3 regions of the Paenibacillus sp. HWE-109 genome follow, and region 3 is predicted to be linked to each of the others. Evidence: riboswitches for the same ligand, from Rfam matches in the RefSeq annotation. Region 3 holds a riboswitch; each other region holds the start of a gene.
What was found. A riboswitch is a leader RNA that binds a small molecule or an ion and turns the genes downstream of it on or off. The one in region 3 is predicted to bind cyclic di-GMP.
Positions count from the first base shown of each region.

Region 1: linked by a shared signal. The riboswitch ahead of LOZ80_RS29860 (putative bifunctional diguanylate cyclase/phosphodiesterase) and the one ahead of LOZ80_RS15295 (hypothetical protein) in region 3 are both predicted to bind cyclic di-GMP.
Region 2: linked by a shared signal. The riboswitch ahead of LOZ80_RS26945 (EAL domain-containing protein) and the one ahead of LOZ80_RS15295 (hypothetical protein) in region 3 are both predicted to bind cyclic di-GMP.

Region 1 is NZ_CP091881.1:6,960,418-6,967,789, reverse strand. It holds gene rluF (23S rRNA pseudouridine(2604) synthase RluF) at 1-98, shown strand, start outside; gene LOZ80_RS29875 (S-layer homology domain-containing protein) at 259-2,613, shown strand; gene LOZ80_RS29870 (hypothetical protein) at 3,003-3,164, opposite strand; gene ilvA (threonine ammonia-lyase IlvA) at 3,333-4,589, shown strand; cyclic di-GMP riboswitch class I at 4,652-4,740, shown strand; gene LOZ80_RS29860 (putative bifunctional diguanylate cyclase/phosphodiesterase) at 4,823-6,361, shown strand; gene LOZ80_RS29855 (BMP family lipoprotein) at 6,619-7,372, shown strand, end outside.
Region 2 is NZ_CP091881.1:6,301,415-6,308,786, forward strand. It holds gene LOZ80_RS26935 (chondroitinase family polysaccharide lyase) at 1-925, shown strand, start outside; gene LOZ80_RS26940 (M48 family metallopeptidase) at 1,009-2,256, opposite strand; gene LOZ80_RS26945 (EAL domain-containing protein) at 2,274-4,628, opposite strand; cyclic di-GMP riboswitch class I at 4,709-4,794, opposite strand; gene LOZ80_RS26950 (C39 family peptidase) at 4,949-5,734, shown strand; gene infC (translation initiation factor IF-3) at 5,771-6,256, opposite strand; gene LOZ80_RS26960 (hypothetical protein) at 6,332-6,643, shown strand; gene LOZ80_RS26965 (LLM class flavin-dependent oxidoreductase) at 6,646-7,372, opposite strand, start outside.
Region 3 is NZ_CP091881.1:3,590,944-3,598,315, reverse strand. It holds gene LOZ80_RS15320 (DUF1906 domain-containing protein) at 1-502, shown strand, start outside; gene LOZ80_RS15315 (stalk domain-containing protein) at 583-1,329, shown strand; gene LOZ80_RS15310 (hypothetical protein) at 1,375-2,511, opposite strand; gene LOZ80_RS15305 (alpha/beta hydrolase family protein) at 2,677-3,510, shown strand; gene LOZ80_RS15300 (phosphoesterase) at 3,556-4,065, shown strand; cyclic di-GMP riboswitch class I at 4,290-4,375, shown strand; gene LOZ80_RS15295 (hypothetical protein) at 4,392-4,670, shown strand; gene LOZ80_RS15290 (hypothetical protein) at 5,005-5,259, shown strand; gene LOZ80_RS15285 (hypothetical protein) at 6,350-6,850, shown strand.

The sequences.
Region 1 (7,372 bases), 3.4 Mb from region 3:
GGAATCTGAAGGTGGGGAAATGGCGGGATTTAACGCAAGGCGAGATGCAGGATCTCATGCATACACTCGGTCAGGAAAACGCCAAAGCAAATCAATAAATGCGCGTGTCTGAACACTCTTGAAGTGCTCGGGCAGGTGCTTTTTTTATTTTAATAAAAAATGGCAGGTTTTGAGCAACCTTTTCCCAATAAGTTCCGTTAGTGAAAATGTAGATAACTTTTAGGGAAACGCGTGTAAACGCTAAGGAGGAAGATGACTTTGAAAATTGTCAAACAAGCAGGAACATTGGTCCTTGCTTCCACACTGCTGCTAACCGCTGCGCCGGGCGTATGGGCTAATGAAGCCGTGGAGAGCAAAGCGATTTCTTCATTGCCTGTGGCACCGGGGGGCGATAAGATGCTGGATGCCAAAATTACCAAAGAGCAAGCATTAGAGCGGGCTAAGTCATATATTGCGCTGCCGGATGGATTTACTTTACAGTCGATTAGTTTGAATGCGTATTACAGCATGAACGGGCAAAATTTCCCGACGTGGAACATTTCGTATGTGCGCAAAGTGAAGGATCAGATCTACGGGAATCTGAATGTGTCTATTCATGGTTTAGACGGCTCACTGACGTCTTTCTCGATGAATGATAGTGATCCCGCGCATAAAGTGAGCTATCCGCCTAAGGTGGATTTCAAAGCGGCCAAGGAAGTGGCTTCAGCGTTCATTACTAAAGTGAACCCTGAGAAACAGAAGGAACTTGTTTACAATGATGCGGAGGAGAAAGCTTTTCGCACGCCATTGAATGGCAATTATGTCTACAATGTTCGTTATGACCGTTCTGTAGGCGGTGTGCCTTTTGGGATGAACGGAATTAATGTCAGTGTGAATGGGGATGGCGTGGTCACGAGCTACAACTATAATTGGTTGAATGACGTTACGTTCCAAACCAATGTAACCCCGATTGCTGCAGAGAAGGTTGCTCAATTGTTCCACGATAAGGCTAATCTTTCCTTGCAATATCAGATTCCTTATGGGGCCAAAGGCAAAAAGCTGCCGATCATTTCTTATATGTTAGCTCCTTTTTCACTGAATGCAGAGACTGGGGAGATTTGGAGTCCAGTGAAGGCGATGGGTGGCACGCAAGGGACCAAGCCTTTAACTGACAAGCCTCTAGGGGCAGCGCCTGCAGCTAACCTGGATTTGACGAAGGATGAAGCTGTGAAGAAGGCTGCTTCGGTGTTGAATCTGCCAGCGGATTTCATTCTGAGGGATGCTTCCTACAATGAGGGGACCAATCCTGAGACGGGTGAGACAAGTTCGAACTGGAATTTGAGTTGGACGGTGGAAGCGGAGAAAGATTTCGTGAGCAAAGTGGCAGGTAGAGGCGCTTGGGCGAATGTGAACAGCAAGACAGGGGAAATTACCAACTTCAACAGCTACACCCCTTATGATTCGGACAAAGATATCGAAGGTAAAATTGCCTACGAAACTGCCGTGACAACAGCGGTTGATTTCGTGAAAAAGCAGCTTCCGGCCTATACCGACCAATTGGTGCTTCGTGTGCAATCGGCCAAAGATTTTACGACGGAGCAGTTGAAGAAGCAGCGCAATTGGGATATCTACTTCAACCGTGTGATTGATGGAGTCGTTGCGAACAATGAAGATGTATCCGTTAGTATCGATCGGGTGACCGGACAAATTACGAATTATTACTTCTCCATCAGTTCGATGGCGTATCCTAAGCAAAAACCAGAAGTGCTGGCTATTGAGAAAGCTAAGGATCTATGGCTGGGCCAATTCGATATCAAACTTAATTATGTATTGGAAGATAACGGCTATGTAGGCGGAATTCCGATTGAGAAATACAGAGTTATGCTGGCCGCTGGCGAAGTTCCGCCATCTGCTTCTGTGAATGCAGCAGGTGAGAAGAAGACGGCTAAACTCGTCTATTCCCTTATTCCTAAATTTAACCGGGACGCGTACTTGCTTGATGCGCAAACCGGTGTGTGGAGAAACAGCCAAACTGGCGAAACGATTTCGTTGGATAAAGTAACGGTGAGTGACATCGGTAACCACTGGGCTAAGAATGAACTGCAGCTCATGCTTGATTATCAAGCTCTCGACGTAAAGGACGGCAAGGTGAGCCCGGATCAACTGATTAAACGTGGCGAGCTGGTGAAAATGATGGTTATTGCGATGAATGGCGGTAACGGCGGCATTTATTACGGAGCTGAGCGCAAGGCTTCCTTCGCTGATGTGAGCAATGCATCTCCGTATTTCGCTTATGTCGAAAATGCCGTAGATCGCGGCTTGTTGGAAGCGGGTGCTGAGTTTAACCCGGAAGCAACGCTGAACCGGGAAGAAATGGCTCAGATGATCGTGAAGGGGCTTGGCTACAACAGCTTAACGAAGTTCGATGGCGTCTTCAATCAACAGTTTGCGGATGCGGCTAAGCTTAAACAAGTAGGTGTCGCTGCCATCGTGGTCGGCCTGGACATCATGTCCCTGACAGACGGAAAGTTTGCTCCGGAAAAAGAAGTGACGAGAGCTCAGGCAGCCAGTGCGTTCTTCCGCTTCTTGCAGAAGCGCGCGGAGCTTCAAGATCAGCCTCATTACTATTACTAAAAAAGAGGCTGTCTCAAGGTCAAGATGGCCTTGAGGCAGCCTTTTCCCTATTGCATAAGCCCCCTAGCGAACTCAATAACCTTTATTCGGTCAAAATAGTTCATTTGAAAAATCTAACGAATTCCTGATGCGTTATTTCATGTAAAAGGTCACCATTCCGCCCATAAAATGCTCGATAACGCCAATTCAGTTCATTAGATCGCCAAAGTAGCCATTTTCTCGACTATAAGCATCCTACAGTTCATATAGAGTACTGGATTATTGGCGCGAGAGCTCAGGGGTGCTCAGGGACGGGTACTCGGCTCAGGGGTGCTCAGCACCAAACTGCGGTAGAAGTCAAAAAAAAATGAGCTAAGCAAGTGCAAACTGCTTAGCTCATTTCTCCACGTCTAGAACATCGGGAATACATAGTTCACTAGGAAGTACAGAACACCGAAAATAATGACGATATAGGCGGCATATTTGATGAAGGTAGAGGCGACTAGACTGGAATCCGATTTTTTCTCCACATGGCGTTCCTCGATATCAATATTCCGTGGTTGAGTTGACATTGGAATCACTCCTTTGAAGGTTTCTTGTTCATTAGTACCCCGACCAAGTGAATGTGAAACAAGGACAGCTGGGTCTCTTGGATAAAGTTCTTACAGATGGTAGCAGATATGCTACAATATACTTTAAAACTTTATTTAATGAACTGGTGAGAAAGGGAGTAGAAGAGAATGGTTGTTTCCGGAAAAGTAGGTTTGGAAGATATTATTAGGGCCAATCATGTGCTCAGCAAGGTGATTGAACCATCCCCTTTGCAACGCAATGAGCTGCTCTCCAACTTGTATGAATGCAACGTTTATCTCAAACGTGAAGATATGCAGATGGTTCGCTCTTTCAAAATTCGCGGAGCGTACAACGTGATTCAAAGCTTAACGGCGGAGGAACGCGAGGCCGGGGTTGTGTGTGCGAGCGCAGGCAATCACGCGCAAGGCGTGGCGTATTCCTGTAAGCAGCTTGGCATCCAGGGTAAGATCTTCATGCCGACGACAACGCCAAGACAGAAGATTTCTCAGGTTAAGCTATTCGGCGGCTCCTTTGTTGAAGTCATTCTGACAGGGGATTCGTTCGATGATTCTTCCACACAAGCCAAGGCTTACTGCGAACAAGAGAATAAAGTGTTTATTCATCCGTTCGATGATGTGCGTACGATTGCCGGACAAGGCACGGTAGGCTTGGAGATTATGAATCAAATGTCCGATACGCCGGACTATATCTTCGCGACGATTGGCGGAGGCGGCCTTGTAGCGGGCGTAGCCACTTATGTGGACAGTGTGTCCCCACGGACGCGGATTATCGGTGTAGAGCCGGAGGGTGCGGCTAGCATGACGGAATCGCTGCAGCAAGGGAAGGTCGTGACACTGTCCACGATAGAGAAATTTGTGGATGGCGCGGCAGTCAAGCAGGTCGGCCAATTAACGTTTGAGATTTGCAAAGACAAGCTCGAGGATATCGTGATTATCCCTTCTGGCAAGGAGTGCACGACCATTCTGGAGCTGTACAATAACAATGCGATTGTAATTGAGCCGGCAGGAGCGCTGCCTGTTGCAGCTCTGGATGCTTACCGGGATCAAATCCGCGGCAAGCATGTCGTCTGCATCATAAGCGGAGGCAACAATGATATTGACCGCATGCAGCAGATCAAGGAAAGATCATTGATCTACGAGGGCTTGAAGCACTACTTTATTCTGAATTTCCCGCAGCGTGCAGGCGCCTTGCGTGAATTTCTGGAGGAAGTCCTAGGACCTACCGATGATATTACCCGTTTCGAATATACGAAGAAGAACAATCGGGATGATGCACCTGCCTTAGTCGGTATTGAGCTTAAAAATAAGGACGATTATGACGGTTTGATTGAGCGCCTCTCCAGCAAAGATTACGGCTATATTGAGATCAATAAAGATCCTAAGTTATTTAACTTGCTGATCTAAGAAAAATTAGCCAAAGGCAAATGGAATATGATATAGTTATTTAGTCCCATTTATTACCTATACGATGATAAAGGCAAACTTATCGAAAGGTAAGGACGCAAAGTTACAGGTCTAAGGTTGCAGATGCAGCGAGGATGGCTGAACTACCGACAGGTTGAAGTTTACCTAACAGGTACACCTACGGCTATTCCAATTTGGAATAGCCTTTTTTCATATGAGAACGGAGGAATCGCGTGAAAGTCGATCTGGATAAGTGGAAACAGCATGTGAGAGCAAAAGCAGTCGTGTATGTTGGCGTGCTCGGCTTCCTATTGTTGGCGGCCAACGTGCTTGTAACCGCATCCTTCTCCCCAGGGGCTTATATTCTCCTTAGCGTGTTGATTCAATTTGTAATCGGCTTCATGATTGCTCTTTGCCTGCGTCATCTTCGCCTGACGCGTCGTGCACAGGATGAGAAGAGTGAGCAATTGGCTTTTTTGGCTTACCATGATACGTTGACCGGACTGCCTAATCGTCGATTATTCGATGATCGATTGGAGCGGGCTCTTCTGCATGCGAAGCGCAATGAACAGTTGACTGCTGTTATGTTCCTGGATATGGACAGGTTCAAGGAAGTGAATGATTCGTTAGGTCATGCCTATGGCGATCGTCTCATTCGACTTGCCGCTGAGCGCCTGCTGGGCTGCTTGCGGGGATCGGATACGGTATACCGGCAGGGGGGAGACGAATTCGCCATTCTCTTGGAATCCTTTGCGAAACCGGAGGATGTGAGGTTCGTGGCTGCCCGTATTCAATCAGCTCTGGAAGAGCCTTTCATCCTTGGAGGAAAGCCGGTTGTGATTACGGCCAGCATGGGGATTGCTTTATACCCCTTAGATGGAACTGTGGCGGAGCAGTTGCTCGAACATGCGGATGAAGCCATGTACAAGGCCAAGAAGCGAGGAAGCAATCAATTCCAGTTCTACGCATCGGAGATTGATGCCATGGTGAAGAGCAAGGCTCATCTGGAGTCGGAGCTTAGGCAGGCTTTGGAGCATGAGCAATTCGAACTGCTTTATCAGCCGCAATATGCGATTACGAATCAACAATTAATTGGAATGGAAGCGAGCCTTCATTGGAGTAAAGCAGACAGTGCGGCTACGACTTATGGAGGCTGGTCTAAGGCGGCTGAGGAAATGGGTTTCATGGTGCCGATAGGCAAATGGGCTGTTCGCACAGCGTGTCATCAACTGCGCGCATGGCGGGAGAGCGGCTTCCCCTCCTTGCGGATGACAATCGCGATCACGGCCTCGCAGTTTAGAGATGACCACTTCATCGAAGAGATTGCTGGTGTTTTGAAAGAAACGGGCATAGAACCTGATCTGATAGAGCTGGATTTGACCGAAAGTATTACCTCATCTAATGTGCAGGAAGCTAGTGAAAGGCTGATTCAACTTAAGAAAATCGGTGTGCGCATTGCTATGGATGATTTGTGCACGGGGCTGTTCACGAGGAGTGGACTGGAGGGAATGCCGCTGGATAGCGTGAAACTCGACAGCACATTGGTGCGGGATTTGGTCGATGATGATGAGAACCAATTGTTGGCGGCAGCTATTATTCGCATGGCTCACCGTTTGGGACTTAATTTGATTGCCAAAGGTGTAGAAACCAAGGAACAACTGGAATACCTGAAGTTCTTGCAATGTACGGAGGTTCAAGGAGAGCTGTTCAGCAATCCGCTGAATCCCGACCAATTTCTGAGCCTTTTGACCGATAAATTTAAGATGGGGTGATCTAGATTTTATTGACCGGCGGTAGTATAATAAATAATTGGGGCTTGGAGCCTAAGTTGTGGCTGGTTACAAAATAGGACATGTCAACTTGTTTGACATCACGAATTATGCGTATTTTAGGGTGATCTGCTTTCCAGTCTGCTTTCAACATGATACACTCGAATATAGCCAGTCTTACATATTTTGACTAGTTCTGGTCAACCTAACCTACGGGGTCCAAGGTAGAAATTAAAATTTATTTTTTGGGGGTAACATTGATGAAAAAAGTACTTTCCACAGCGCTTATGGCCGTAACTGTCTCCGCGTTGGCTCTATCTGGTTGTGCCAAAAAAGAAGAAACGAAACCCGCAGCATCCGCAACTCCGGCTGCTAGTGCAGCAGCAACAGCATCCGCAGCACCAAGCAACAACAGCGGTAAAGATGTCAAGATCGGAATGGTTACGGATATTGGCGGCGTCAATGATAAATCATTTAACCAAAGCGCTTGGGAAGGTTTGAAAGCTCTTGAGAAACAAACTGGCGCTAAAGTGAAAAACTTGGAAAGTAAAAGCGATGCTGATTACACGCCTAACTTAAACCAGTTCGTGAAAGACGGCTACAACCTGACTTGGGGGATTGGCTTCTTGATGGGTGATGCGCTGAAAACGGTAGCTACTCAAAACCCGAACGCGAAATTAGCGATCATCGATAATGTAGTAGAAGCTCCTAACGTAGAATCCGTTACTTTCTCTGAGCAAGAGGGATCTTACTTGGTAGGTGTAGTTGCAGGTCTTACAACAAAAACGAACAAAATCGGTTTCGTTGGCGGCGTGGACATCCCGGTTATCAAACGTTTTGAAGCTGGTTTCGTTGCTGGTGTTAAAGCTGTTAACCCGAATGCAACAGTGAAAATCAACTACACAGGCGCATTCGATAAGCCTGACCTTGGTAAAGCAGCAGCGGCAACGATCTACAACGACGGCGCTGATATCATTTTCCACGCGTCTGGTTCAACAGGTAACGGTGTATTCA
Region 2 (7,372 bases), 2.7 Mb from region 3:
TCCGATGAACTCTTATTCGGACAGCAAATTCGCAGGAGGCGTTTCATCTCAAAACAAATATGGCGTTTTTGCCATGAAACTGCACGATACCGTCTATGATTCAAGCTTCCGCGCGAACAAATCGGTCTTCTTTTTTGGCGATAAAATTGTCAGCTTAGGCTCGGATATTCAAAACACAGATTCCGCTCACAACACGGAAACCACCTTGTTCCAATCCTACATGCCCAGCACCTCGATGCCATTCTGGTTTAATTCTACAACTTCTGTTGTCAGTGCGACGTATGCGAGCACGATCACGAGTCCAAGCCCGGCCTGGATCGTCGATCCTTACGGCAACGGATATGTACTGCCAAATGCGGCTGGCACTGTGATTGCGCGTGGGGTACAAAATTCCAAGAACAACGCGGGCACAAAAAATACGTCCGGCAATTACACGACAGCCTATATCAATCATGGTTCTGCACCGGCATCTGCTGACTACGAATATGCTATCAAGATAGCTGCAGGCGCCCAAGGTACTGCCAATTTCGCGAACAACACGCAATATACCGTTCTGCAAAAAAACAGCAATGCCCATATTGTTAAAAATACGGAGCCGGGCAAGGAGATTACCGGTTACGCCATATTTAACAGCAGCGTGCCGGTCAATCAGGGTTTGATTCGAAGCAGCAGTGATCCGATTATGGCGATGGTTCAGTCCGTTAGCGCGAATGAAGCCGTGCTGAGCGTGGCCGATCCCGATCTGCGGATTGCCACAGAGCTGACTCCGAGCGCCATGAAGAAGGACACGCTCATACTAAACGGCATATGGCATTTGAAGAATGTGAGCAGCGAAGCACGCGTTATCAGTACCAGCGGGACGACAACGACCGTAGAATTCGACACCGTACACGGTAAGTCGATTGACATCACGCTAGTGAAATAAAAGCAGAGGGCCTGCCCTCAGCCATGTGGTACATGAGCTGTCGGGCAGGCCTTTTATTATCCCTGTGGCGTCACAAACTTACGTTAATGATCAAACTGTTCAAAATAACGAATCCGCTCCATAATCGTCGGATGCGAACCCCGAAACCACTGCACCAGCTTAGGTTGTGTAACAGGACTCAGATTGACCTTGGCAATCTGCTGAAAAGCGCGAATCGCCGCGCTGCCGTCGCCAGTCATTCGCATCGAATACACATCAGCTCTGTGTTCAATCACGCGTGAAAAAGCATTCTGGGCAGGAGCCGATATGAAGCTCATTAGGGTAACAATTAGCAACAACACAGGCAGTGCTGCCAGATCCTGCTCCCCTTTTATCCCCCATACGCTTCCCCATCTTCGTACAAAGAAGCGATAGGCAAGTGAAGCAAGCCAAAATCCTACAAAACTAAGCGCAATCCCATACAGGATGCCCAGATAAATATGACGCTCAACGTAATGTCCCATCTCATGAGCCATCACCGTTAATATTTCGTCCGGCTGCAGCTTCTGCAGCATCGTATCCCAGAGGACAATACGGGCATTTCCCCCGATCCCATTGACATAGGCATTGATCGCTGAAGTCCGTTCTGACATATTCACTTGGTAAACTTGATCAGCAGGAATATGCGACTGTGCAGCAAGATGCAGAATCTGCTGTTTCAACGCCTGGTTCTGAAGCGGCTGGAAGTCATTATACAGAGGATCCAGCACAACGGGTTGAATAAAAGTAATAAACAAAATCATCGGTATCGAGATGAACCAGAACCATATCCACCACCGCCGGGGGCTTCTTCGAAGCAGCCATCTAAATATGGCTGCCATCACAATCGTGCCCAGAAGATTCACTACAAAATCCTTACCTTGATCACTCCAAAAGATAGCTAGCGTTTCGGTCGAAATCCCGTATGCCCGATCGATTCGGTACAGGAAGATATCTACCGGAAGGAAGAGCACGTCCAGAAGGAGACTGAACAAAAGAACAAAAGCAGCCATTTGCAGAAATGATGCTCTGAACAGCTTTTCCACGCCATTGCGGAATCTAACCGCTGCACCGAGCAGAACGAGCGTTAACCCGATTTGCAGTGGAGAACTTACAAAGTAAGCTAGTGAGCGTATCCGGGATAACGATTCTGCCTTTGCGATTTCTTCGTTCGTCATGAAGGTATGCGGATCTGCCAACGTGCCTACCATTTCATGCGGAATATGAAATAAATCCCCTTTTAACAAATACACAACAAAAGTTAACACATAGACACCAAAAACCCCGATTATCCCTACATACAGACGTTTCATTCGCTACCTCCACCAAGTTAGACACTTGCCAGCTTTTGGTTCATGAATCGGACAATATTCCCGGCATCCAGCGGTTTGCTTAAGAAATAGCCTTGAATTTCATCACAGCCTAGTTGAGATAACAGCTCCCACTGTTCGAATTCCTCCACACCCTTGGCAACGACTCTTTTCCCTAGACTATGCGACAAGGCAATCCATCTATGTATAGTAGCTTGATCCATTTCACTCTTCAACATATCCCGGAGGAACGTTGGATCCAGTTTTACAGCATCGAAAGGCAGCTTATGCAGCAAGAATACGGAGGGAAAGCCGGATCCCACATCATCGATGTTAAGCTTGACCCCATATTCCTGAATTTTTTCGAAAATTTGACATGTTAGGTAGACGTCAAGCAGCGCAGTTTGCTCTTTGATCTCCAAACAAAGGTGAGCAGGTCGTACGTTCGTTCGTTCAAGCACCTCAGCTAGCCTGTCCAGAAAATGGGGATCCAAAAATTGCCGCGTCGATAAATTCACAGAGACTGGTAATGTGGACAATCCTTCCTGCTCCCAGACTTTCAGCTGTTCACAGACTCTGTTCAACACCCAGTAGCCGATTTCCAAAATGCTCCCGTCATCTTCAGCAGCAAGCATGAAAGCATCAGGAGGCAGGAAACCAATGCCTGGTCTTACCCAGCGTATCAACGCCTCAGCCCCGATAATATAACCTGTCTGCATTTCAATGAGAGGCTGATAGTGAAGTACGAACTCCTCTTCATCAATGCCTTTTTTGATGCCCAGACTATGCAGATAGCGATGCTGCTCAACTTGCCGAAGGGAGGGTTCATAGATAACGAAATCACCGGGCCCTTTGCTTCTTGCTTCGTACATCGCCATATCTGCATACTTCATCAGATCTTCAGCGTGTTTGCTATGAAGCGGCGACAGGCATATCCCCATGCTTGCGGTAACAACAAGGTCTTTGCCATCAAAAACGAATAGATGGTTGCATACATCCAATAGGCTTTGAGCAAGTGACTCCAGTTCTTGCTGGTCACTTATTGCAGGAACGATTAGAGCGAACTCGTCTTCGCCTATTCGTGATACTAGCGCACGTCGCGGTGCTGTTTGCTTTAGCAAATCAGCTATTTGCTTTAGCAGCGAATCACCTGCACCGATACCAAGCGCAGCATCCACTTGTTTGAACTTATCCATATCGACCAAGATGACGGCGAAGGCCTGAAAACTGTCATTGACCAAATAATTTTCCAAATGATCTAGAAAGGAACCTCGGTTCAAGAGTCCGGTATGAGCATCATGTTCAACCAGATATTGAACTTTATCTTCCGCTGCAACATCTTTTTTGATTTCCGTCAGAAGCACATAATGCAGTGGGTCTCCTCGCCAAATCATATCATGGCTCTCTGTTTTTACCGATTTCACCTTGCCGGTCCTTGTAATGACGGAACATTCCACAGGCAGTGTTTGGTAATACGCCCCTCCGCTCATCGTATTCTCTTCTCCAACGAACTTTCCAATAGGCTCCAGCATTAGTTCATTCGGTAAATATTCCAGTAGCTGCGCCGCTTGAGGATTTAAATCCACAATAATCCCCTCCTGATTCACCACGATAATGGAGACTGGGGAAAGATCATACAGCATCTGATACGTTTGATTAATAGAAGGCAAGAAATCGTATTTCATTATCGCATAACGCAGAAAGTAACCAAACCAAAGCATAGAGAGCATCGCAAGATCCGGATAATTAATCGTGTTCAAGAGGTCATGTGCTTCATCAAAGACTGAAAAAAATACGCCCCAGAAATAAGTCATTACATAGCCAATGCACATGATGCGGATTTGTTTGCGTTTTAATTGTAAATCATACCGTTTTACATACCGGAAACCAACTAGGAGCAACATCAGGCAAATGGACATCGCATATACGCTTGTACCTAAAGTTAGAAATTGAAGACCACGGCTCCATATATCTATTTCCCAGGGACCCTGATGAATAAGGTCGACGGAAAACCAGGAAAGCGGCAGCAGCAAAACAACACTTGGTACTAAAGACCCATAACATAACAAAAATACTGAGATTTTCGACATTCTTCGGAATCTGCCTGTTAGCCTTAAAGAGAAATGAACCATAAAACACATCAGAAAAAAGGAGGGAAAGTCCATGAATCCTAGCACAATCGGATAGGTATAGGAAGCTGGTACCCAACTGATTAGAAAGTTCCCTATATAAGGAATAATCGCTACTAGAAAGCTGATCGCCGCTATCTTATTCAGCGAACTGTACCGATTCCGCCTGTATACTTCCAACGCCATACGAATCAAGAGCAACATGGGTATAGCATAAAGCAATGCGGATATCACAACTATTAGCATGGAGAAGGCTCCTCATCATTTCGTACTTTTCCATCCAACAAAAAAAGAAACCTTGCTTGAAGGTTTCTTGATCACCTAAAAGCGGAAACTGGCTGGCATTCGACAAAATCGAGTAGCCCCTCTAGCTTTGCGTCCTTGACTTTCATCAAGTTTGCCCTTATCTCTTTTACGGAATATTCTTTTCATTAGTTCTGGGACTTTATTCCTATTTATTTTATATCATGCGAACGTATTTTTCGTCAATGTCAGTGGACAGGATTGCTTTTACAAGTTTCACATGGTGTAATGGAAAGAACGATGAATTCGGAAGTGAAACAACGATGAAAAAATGGTTATTTACTTTTCTTGTGCTTTTCTCCATCTTTGATATCGCTTATGCCAAGATGACCTCACCCGCGACTGAGCATACATCGGCTGTAGCAGCAATTGAGCCTCAAATCGAAGTACGAACAGATATCCACTCCGTCATGCAACCTACACCAAGCATCCTCCCTACGCCCACTCCCGAAGAAGCAGAAGACCACGGGATCATCCCTGCTCTTTCCCAGCTGCCTGAGCTTCCGAATGGCTGTGAGGCGGTAGCCGCAACGATGCTGCTTAATTGGGCTGGACTTCCTATTACCAAAGAAGAGATGGCAGACAAGCTGCCTAGAGGCCCCATGCCTTATGAAAATGAAGATGGCGCCTTTATTGGCGGCAATCCCAAAGATGTCTTCGTTGGTGATCCTTATCAAGCGGGATACGGGATTTATCACAAACCAATGGCCAAGTTAATGGATGGGTTGCTGCCTGGGCAGGTGAAGGATATTTCCGAATCTTCATTTGAGAATTTGCTAAGCGTCGTCGCTGGCGGGAATCCCGCTATGGTTTGGGCAACCGAGCATATGGATGCTCCTTATCTGGACCTGGAGTGGCAGGACGAAGAAGGCGAGCTTGTTGAGTGGTATCAACCGGAACATGCCTTGCTCCTGACTAGTTGGGATGCTGACTTTGCGTATATGAACGATCCTATGACTGGCGGGCAGGAATCTTACGCATTAGCAGATTTCAAATATGCGTGGGAACGGATGGGCTCGCAGGCCATCATCATCAACAAAAAAGCATGAACAAGTTCAGTGAATCTGAGCTTGTCCATGCTTTTTTTAAAGCGGATCTAGTTGTACCGCAGCCTGCTTGCCACTTAACTGAATGCCTGTTTGTTTACGCCCGCTTGCGCTTAGATCTTTCACCAGGTTCTCAAGCAATTCCTTGGCTTTGGCCCCTTCTTTGCCGGAAATTTTCACGACAAGGAGGACGGCGTCTCCAGCTTTGAGGATTCGTTCTGCTTGCTGTCTTTTGGTATCCAGGTCGTGGTCCTCAATATGCGGCGTTAGGCGCAGTTCCTTGACCTTGAGCGGCTGATCCTTTTTGCGGGCTTGCTGTTTCTCCTGCAGCGCCTCTTGCTTGGCTTGGCCGGAACCGATCAGCTTGCAAGGCGGCGGACTGCTCATCAAGGATGTGCAGATGAGATCCACCTTGAGCTGTTTCGCCAAAGCAAGGGCTTCCTTCGTGGGCATCGTGCCCAAATCTTCGCCATGCAGTCCTGTAAGATGAACCTCGGATGCTTTGATTTTCTCATTCTTAATCATTGTGATTACACCTAATCTTTCGCTATAATGAACCCATCCCTATATGAGGCTGGTTAAGGAGCTGTATATATACTTATGAACAACAAAGAATTAGAAGAGCAAATGATTGAAAATTACAAGCGTGAAGAGCATATGATGATTCTTGTATTTGCTCAGTGGTGCATTAATCACCAACTGGATCCTGCCGCGCTTTATCATAGCGCTTATCCAGATCAGCCGAACAATGAGTCTTTGCAGAAAGCACTTGAACTGACCGTTCCTAGAGAAGAAGCCGGCGAAGTCCCTGACGATACGGTGCTGGGTGTCTTGTCGTTATTCGGCAACGAGGAGCTCGCGTTCATCGTCACACAGGAAATAGAGAAACGCCCGAGAACAAGACAGGAATGATGCTACTGCATGTTGAAAGCATCGGCCAGCAGCTCAATCGTCCGCAGTCTGGTTTCCCAGTGATAACCGCCGGCAACGATCATGACTTCATCGACTTGGTAGCTTTCCGCTAAACTCAGCAGCTGCTGCTTCACATGCCCCGGGTCGCCTACGATCATGCGCGACCGATTGTCCCGAACCCGGGTTTGATCCCAATCCGAGTATCCATAATCTGCGGCTTCTTCAGGCGACTTCACTCCGGTGAATTCGCCTTTCTCCATTTGCAGAATGCGCAAATCGAGGGAAGCCGCAAGCCCTTCTGCCTCCGCCTGCGTCTCGGCGCACAGCACATAAATGCACACCGTCGCCTGCGGCACGACGTTCAGTGCGGACGGTCGGAACGAGCTGCGGTAGCTGCGCACCGCTTGCTGCCCTCCCGCTCCGTTAATGAAGTGCGCGAAGCAGAACGCTGCGCCTGCCTGCGAAGCGTACACCCCGCTCTGCCCGGTGGAGCCGAGCAGCCATACCTGCGGCACTCCGGCCACCAACGGGGTGGCGCGGATGCCCTCGAACACATGCCCGGGTTCCACCGAGTCGGTGAGGAACCCGAGAAGATCTGTGACTTGTGCGGGGAAGCGCTCCAGTCCCTCGAACAGATCCGCGCTGACACCTCGCAGCGCTTTGGCCGTATGGGGCGTTCCTCCGGGCGCACGCCCAATACCAAGGTCGATGCGGCCTGGATACAGCGCT
Region 3 (7,372 bases):
TGCCAAACAGGTCGGTCAACCTGAAGGTACCTGTATTTACTTTGCCGTCGATTTTGACGTGAGCAGTGCGCAAATGGCCACGGTTATTGCTTATATCAAGGCAGCAAGCGAGGCAACGCCAGCATTTACAACAGGTGTATATGGTTCGTATTCAGTAATGGAGGCTGTGAAACAAGCCGCTGCGTGTTCCCGTTATTGGCAAACCTACGCTTGGAGCGGAGGCAAGAAATCTTCGTTTATTCAAATCTATCAATATTTGAATGATGTGATTGAGCACGGTATTGGTATTGATCATGATGAATCTTACGGAAATGAAGGCTGGTGGAACACGATATCACCTCCTGATCCTGAACCTAGCTATCCCCTGAGCCCAGAGGATGCAAATGCCATAATTCCTTTTCTTTCTGCTGGTTATGAGGCTACCATTTCGCTAGCGGCGAGAGATGAATTTCATCGTTTAGCCAATGAATTACGCAAAGCTTCAGGTCAGACTGAACAATAATTACGGAAAAAGTAAACCGAATCCTCCTTTGCTCCGTTTACTCTAAAGAGTAGATTGACAACTATAAGGAGGATTTTATTATGAAAAAAAGTTTGTTTGCGGCCGTACTGGGTATTGGATTGCTAGTAACGGGAATATTGCCAGTTTCTGCGCAGGAGCATGGGATGCGTATGGCAGCGGATATGAACATGCAATCTGATGCCCCTCAGCTGGTGAAGTCCGATATGAAGCTGATGCTGAATGGGAAACCCCTACAGGTTGATGAAGCTTATTTGGTCGATAATGCGTTGTTCGTCCCATATCGCGCATTTGCAGAAGGGATTGGTCTAAAGGTAGGCTATGAGGCAGCTACCCAAACCGTAACGGTAAGTAAAGAAGGCAAAGAAGTTAAATTGACAATCGGTTCCAGTGAAGCCCATGTCGATGGTACCCCGCATACGATGGTTGGACCAGCGCAGCTTATCAATAGCACTACATTCGTGCATTCACGCTTCCTGGCCGAAGTGTTCGGAGTAAGAGTCGCTTACGATGAGGCAACTCGGACAGTTAATCTTGTGTCTGGCGAAGCCACAGCCAAGACGTATTATGTGAACATCGAAGGCTTTGCATTTAAAGAAGGGGATCTGACGGTTGAAGCGGGATCAACCATTGTTTTCACCAATAAGGATAAAGTGAAGCATAACGCTGTTGCCGATAATGGCAGCTTCAAAACGAATCTGCTCGGCGCTGGGGAATCCGAAAGTATCACGTTGACAACCCCCGGGGAGTATACGTACTTCTGTGAACCGCATAAGAATTTTATGAAGGGTAAAATAACCGTTAAATAAACCAAAGCCCGGTCCCTCGTCTAGCGCAGAGGGACCGGGCTTTGGTTATTGCATGACCGTGCTGCGGATATACCAGCGCGCATCCAGCGAGGCTCTTTCGAGGCGAAAGAGCACGCGTCTGTTCACGACCGCGGAGGCGCGTTCCGGCGTAGCCGTCACGCTGACCGCGGTCTCGAGCTGCAGGAGCTGGCTTACGTCCAGCTCCGGGAACTTGGACAGGCGGCGCATGCTGCGCACGTGCACCGCCTGTTCTTGCCCTGTGGTGACCTGCAGCAGCTGCAGGTCACCTTGGTTCGCTGCGCTGATCCATACGTCGATCAGCGCCCAGGGCGAGAGCTTGCTGACGTAAGGGATCAGCAAGCCGGCTGCCCGGTGCACCATGACTTGGTGCGCCGGGTCCATAGAGCGGGAACCATGCGTCACGCTCCCGAGGAAGTGAATGCAGAAATGACCGTCGAAGTCATTTCCGGGAATACCATCTCCGCCATGCGGCATGCCATGCATGGAGCCAGCCAACGTGCGGCCGTTCAGCTTCACGAGGACCGCTCGGCGGTCCCAGCTCCAGGTGCCGCCGTAGATGGTTTTGAGCGTCGCAGAGTCTTCTTTGGTCAGCGGCTGAACATCCGCGTGATGGGAACCAGCACGACGCTGTCCTTCAAAGCTAAGACCGCTTTCCACATCGACAATCGTGAATTTACTATATTTCGGGAGAATTAAACTGGCTTCCTCCCAAGGCAGCAATTCGCCGTAATGTTTGGCTCTAAGATCTTGAACTTGTGCACGCAGAACTTCTTGTACATGGGCTGACAGTTCCAAAAAGGAACCAGCTGTGGGGTCCACTACTTCTCCATTCAGAGTGACGCCAAAACTTTGCGTCTGACCTTTATTGTCATAGGTAAGCGTCGTATCCAGCAGTAAGGAGTCAGAGAATGCTACCCCTAATCTGCGATCGTCAAGCTCTTTTTTTAATTTTTTATCCGTAAACATGACTTCGGTTTGATAAGCTGCACTTGCTGAAGATTTGACAATCAACCGAAAGTTGTTAGTGTCTGCTGCACTTTGATCTGTTGGCTCCATGCCCTTCACATAGGGTCTGCCAATCATAAAATTGGAAATGAACAAAATGAACAACAGCATGCAGATTACTTTGGAAAGCAAGCTGTTTGCTCGGTTGTGATACATAGGTTAACGTCCTCCTGCGTGGATTTATTTGAGCGCTGTAGTCAGTTTTTACTAAATCCTTAGAAATTATAATCATTAATCTGGTTTAGGCTGCTTTAGAATAATTGTGTTAAACTAGCAATAGCTAAGGTTGTTTTGAACAAATATGGAAAGTGAGGAAGACAGATGGGAAGCAGAGCAGGTCAATCATTCGAAATCCAACTTGAGCAGGATCGCATAGTGCGGGGGGATTGGTATACAGCGGAATCACAACCCTCGAAAGGTACCCTGATCATTTGTCATGGCTATAAAGGCTTTAAAGATTGGGGCATGTTTCCGTATTCAGCGCAATCCTTGGCAAAGGATGTCGATGTTGTCGCTATCAATTTTTCGCACAACGGAGTCGGAGCAGATTTGCTAACATTCTCAGAACTTGAGAAGTTTGCGAAAGCTACTTATTCGCGCGATCTAGAAGATTTGGAAGCCGTAGTAAATTATATTTACCAAAGAGATAAAATCGCGTCAAAGCAGCCAATTCTTCTGTTGGGACACAGCAGGGGGGCTGCGGTTTGTCTGATTTATGCCTTAGATCATCCAGCTCAAATTGCGGGTGTAATTAGTTGGAATGGCATTGCTAATGTCGATCTGTTCACCGAGGAAAATAAAGCGGAAATGCGCGAAACGGGACGCGCGTATACGTTGAATGGACGAACTAAGCAAAATATGCCGCTAGATTTGGAAATACTAGTGGATATGGAACGAAATCAGGAGCGATTGGATATCATTAGCAGAATTAGCGGTATTGCTTGCCCTGTCTCACTGGTCCAAGGCACAGAAGATGGGGAGCGAGGCATTAAGGGGTCCACTCAGTTAGTGCAGCAAAATCCTGCTATTAAGTGGCTTCGCATTCCTGCTGGAAATCATACCTTCGGATCCGTTCATCCCTTCCAAGGTGAGACGGCGCCAATGAAAGAAGCTATTCGCGTTACGCTTGAGAGCATTCGCGAAATGCTTGGATAGCTGTTTTTGTTGAATGAACTAATTAAATCGAGGAGGCGGATGTCCATGTCCCAAACTTTTTTCATATCCGACCACCATTTTGGTCATAAATTGATTATTGATTTTGAAAATCGCCCTTTCGTCGATACCGAGGAAATGAATGCAAGCATGATTGCCAAATGGAATCAAGTTGTGAACAAAGAGGACACGGTATTCCATCTGGGGGATTTCTCCTTTCTCAACAAAGAGAAGACCCAAGCAATCGTTTCGCAACTCAACGGCTACAAAATCCTCATCCTAGGCAACCATGACCGGGGAAGGTCCAGGACGTGGTGGCTCGATGCCGGTTTTGATGAAGTGAGCGATTATCCGATCATTTATAAAAACTTTTTTTTCCTGTCTCACGAACCCATGTACATGAACAAACAGATGCCATACGTCAATGTCCATGGCCACATTCACGGGCAGAAATACGAGGGACTTCATTATTATAATGTGAGTGTGGAACAACTGGATTACACACCGGTTTCTTTTGAGCAGATTCGTGATGCGGTTGTGGTGAATGAGGAGCAATAAGGAGATAGAGCAAACTGTGGCCGAATTGGCCACGTTTTTTTTGTTTGTTGAACAAAAAAACGTTAATTCACAAGGGTTTTCTAAAGCAAGATGACTGTTTTGGGATTGTCATATAGCCTAAGCTGAAGCTACTCTTTTACAGTAAGTTTTTAAGTAACTGCTACTTTAGAACTAGACATAATTAACCAATTCATGTAGACTGAAATTTAATGTTAAGCAGTTAGTGCTCGACAAGGCAAACCTATTGAAAAGTAGGGACGCAAAACTAAAGGGGCTTAGTGCAAAAGCACTGTGCTAGCCAGTTATCGAAAGCGGAGGCGACAATTTTGGCGACTAAAATCAAATATATTGCTGTGGTAGAATATAATGATCGTTTAACGAAAACTTTTAAAGAGATACCTTTTTTTTGTGATGTAGACAAAAATCCAAGCATCGGTGATTTCGTTAAATTATTTCAGGATGAGGGACTTGAAATGGAAATCGTGGATTTTGCTGATATGATTTTTCAACCAATTGATAAAGCTTCAACTAAAATTGCATTTGCAAAAATCAATAGGACATTTAAAGACTATACCCACAATGATATAAAGCGAAGAAGAAATTAAAATAAAATTCTAATATTTATGTATCTCGGACTTGTTGAAATGTAGCGCCAAAAATCTCTTTTTATTGTTTAGGAACACTTTGAATGTTTTGTAGTTATTTTTCAAATTGATCAGTGAGAAAAACCTTGAAGAAGACTTCAAGGTTTTCTTTATTATGACCTCTAATAAAAAGATATAGACCTTACATACCGACTAGTATACCAAAGGAGACTGCTGTTAATTTCGGAAAACTGCTTTTCAGTAATGAATCGAGTTAAATTTATTGCCATGTTTATAGGTCGGTTCTTGCTAGGTATTTTATAATTAAAACTAACAAAGCTAGGGAGTTGAGAAGATGGAAAATATGCAGCTTAATCGAATTGAGGAAATGTTGGGTACATTAATTAAGATGGTTGGGGAAAACAATGGCAGTTTGAAATCATTAGAGGATAAATCAGATAACGTTGAGAAAAATATTAAGGAAACCAAGGATAACGTAAAGGGACTTATTGAAGGGCAAGAAAGACAAGATCGCATTCTTGAAATGCTTTCAGTTAAATCCATTGAAACGGACTCATACATAAGAGATTTTAAACGGAAATTGCAGTGAAGCTCACTCAGCAAATTGGAGTGGGCTTTATTTATTTGCAAAGCAAAAGAAATGTGAAAACCGCTATTGATCAGAAAAATGCATTCTTGACCAAATATTGACCACGGAACCGAATTTGGCACTCATTCATGGATCAATAGTTCTCTAAACATGAAATAAACCCTTACAACGTAAGGGTTTCTCTGGATGACCTGTAGTGGGCTCGAACCACTGACCCCTACCCTGTCAACTTACGGATGGACTTCATTTGGCTCAACGCTTGTCCATTCAGTAGTCCAAACGTCAGTCCGAACACTACTAAATCAACGTATGTTGAAACGGGTGGTCAACATAACTCATCACGATCTCTTATTCGATTACTACTATTATAACCGTAGGAGCGGAATCTAACAATGTTTTTGACCCGTACCCTGCGTTAAATAGTTTCCCATTTAAGCGCGCGATTCGTTATTAACGAGTTGTCGCGCTTAATTTTTTGCGTTTTTGTGCGAGATTAATCGGAGTATTCGTACAATGCAGTATAGAAACGAAAATAAATCTTTCCCCAAAACTGTACGACATTCGATCAGCGTACATAGAGGAAGTATAAGTGGAAAACGAAGGAGGTAACGGTAACATGTCGAAGGCGGGCGTTAGTAAACGAAGTAGTAGCGTCGGGGCAATCGTTGAGGTAAAAAAGCGACGGAAACACGTTGAGTTGACTAAGTTGCTTATGTATAGAATCGCGGATAGGCAGGCGGAGGAAGTTGACGCGAAGGAGTGTACGAAGTGCTTCGTTGTGAAGGTGTTGGTGGAGTATCACGTAGCTTCACGGAATCCCACAGGGAGAAAACCTCATTGTAAGGAGTGTATCAAGGAAATAAGTCAACTTAGGTACGGCCAACGAAGGGAACAAATTCAAGAAATTAATCGTCGTTGGAGAGAGGGGAATCAAGATCGTATGAGAAAAGCACGCAAAAAATGGCGTGTAGAAAACGCGCTCTATCAGAGAGAATTATCCAATAACTGGAGGCTTAATAATTTAGAGCGATGTTCTCTCAATAAACAAAGTTGGGAGAGGCGGAACCGATTCAAATGTGCAGTGCAAAGATTGAAGTACAGAACATTAAAGAAATGTTTGACACTACAGTGGTCAGATGAAATACGCAGAGACATGAAAGATATGTTTGGTACTTTGTGCGCACTTACACAAAGAATATCTCGATTAGACGACGATCATTTTATCGCCATCGCAACCGGTCACGGGGGTACCTACTTAGGAAATATCATCCCGCTGTCGCAAAGTGTAAATTGCTCCAAAAACGACGCTAACCCCTTCGAATGGATACGCACGCGCACCGATATCGACGCCAATCGATTCGCAGACGTAGTCGCGTATCTCGCGGACTTAAACGGACTCACCTTCGATGAATATAGGCAGTTTGTCGACTGGTGTTACGCTAATTCACGCACAATTGACGAAATCAAACGCGATAATGAACGCTATGGTTACGTTGTCTCATCGCTTGAACTTTGGCGCGAATCAACGGGAATCGCGTTCCCAATTCGTATTGACTTCGGTAATCACGAACGAAAGGAGGCCGCCTCATGAGCGCTAAAGTACTCGATTTCGCCGCGTGTCCACCACGCATATTCCTCGAACTCGCCGAGCTATCACGTGGTAACGAACGCGTCCGCCGCGTTTGGCTGCGTCGATATCTGAGTTTCACCGTTTAACTTAAAGGCCGTTTACAGCGTTCAAATAACGTAAATACGCTTCATTGTACGTAATATCGTATACTTGAATGCCGTTTTAGGCGTCTCGGATGACGCTAAAAAACATATCTTATTTTGCTACTGTAGTCATACGATCCTGCTACGCACTCAATCGATTAACGCAAGCAATTCGAAAAATACCGCTATTACGTTTCGCCTTCGTTTTACCGTCAAATTAGCGCGTTTAACATTACGGATGATAAAATGTTCCAACTCGCTACCAAAACGCCTAATTTCGCGCAAATTCCACGGTAAAGTCACGGCGGGGATTCGGTGGCTACGGTAGGACTTGCGAAACTGGTGGCCCGTGCTGTCCGTTTGGTTGGGTTTTCTTACGAAACCCTTTGCGCGATAAGGT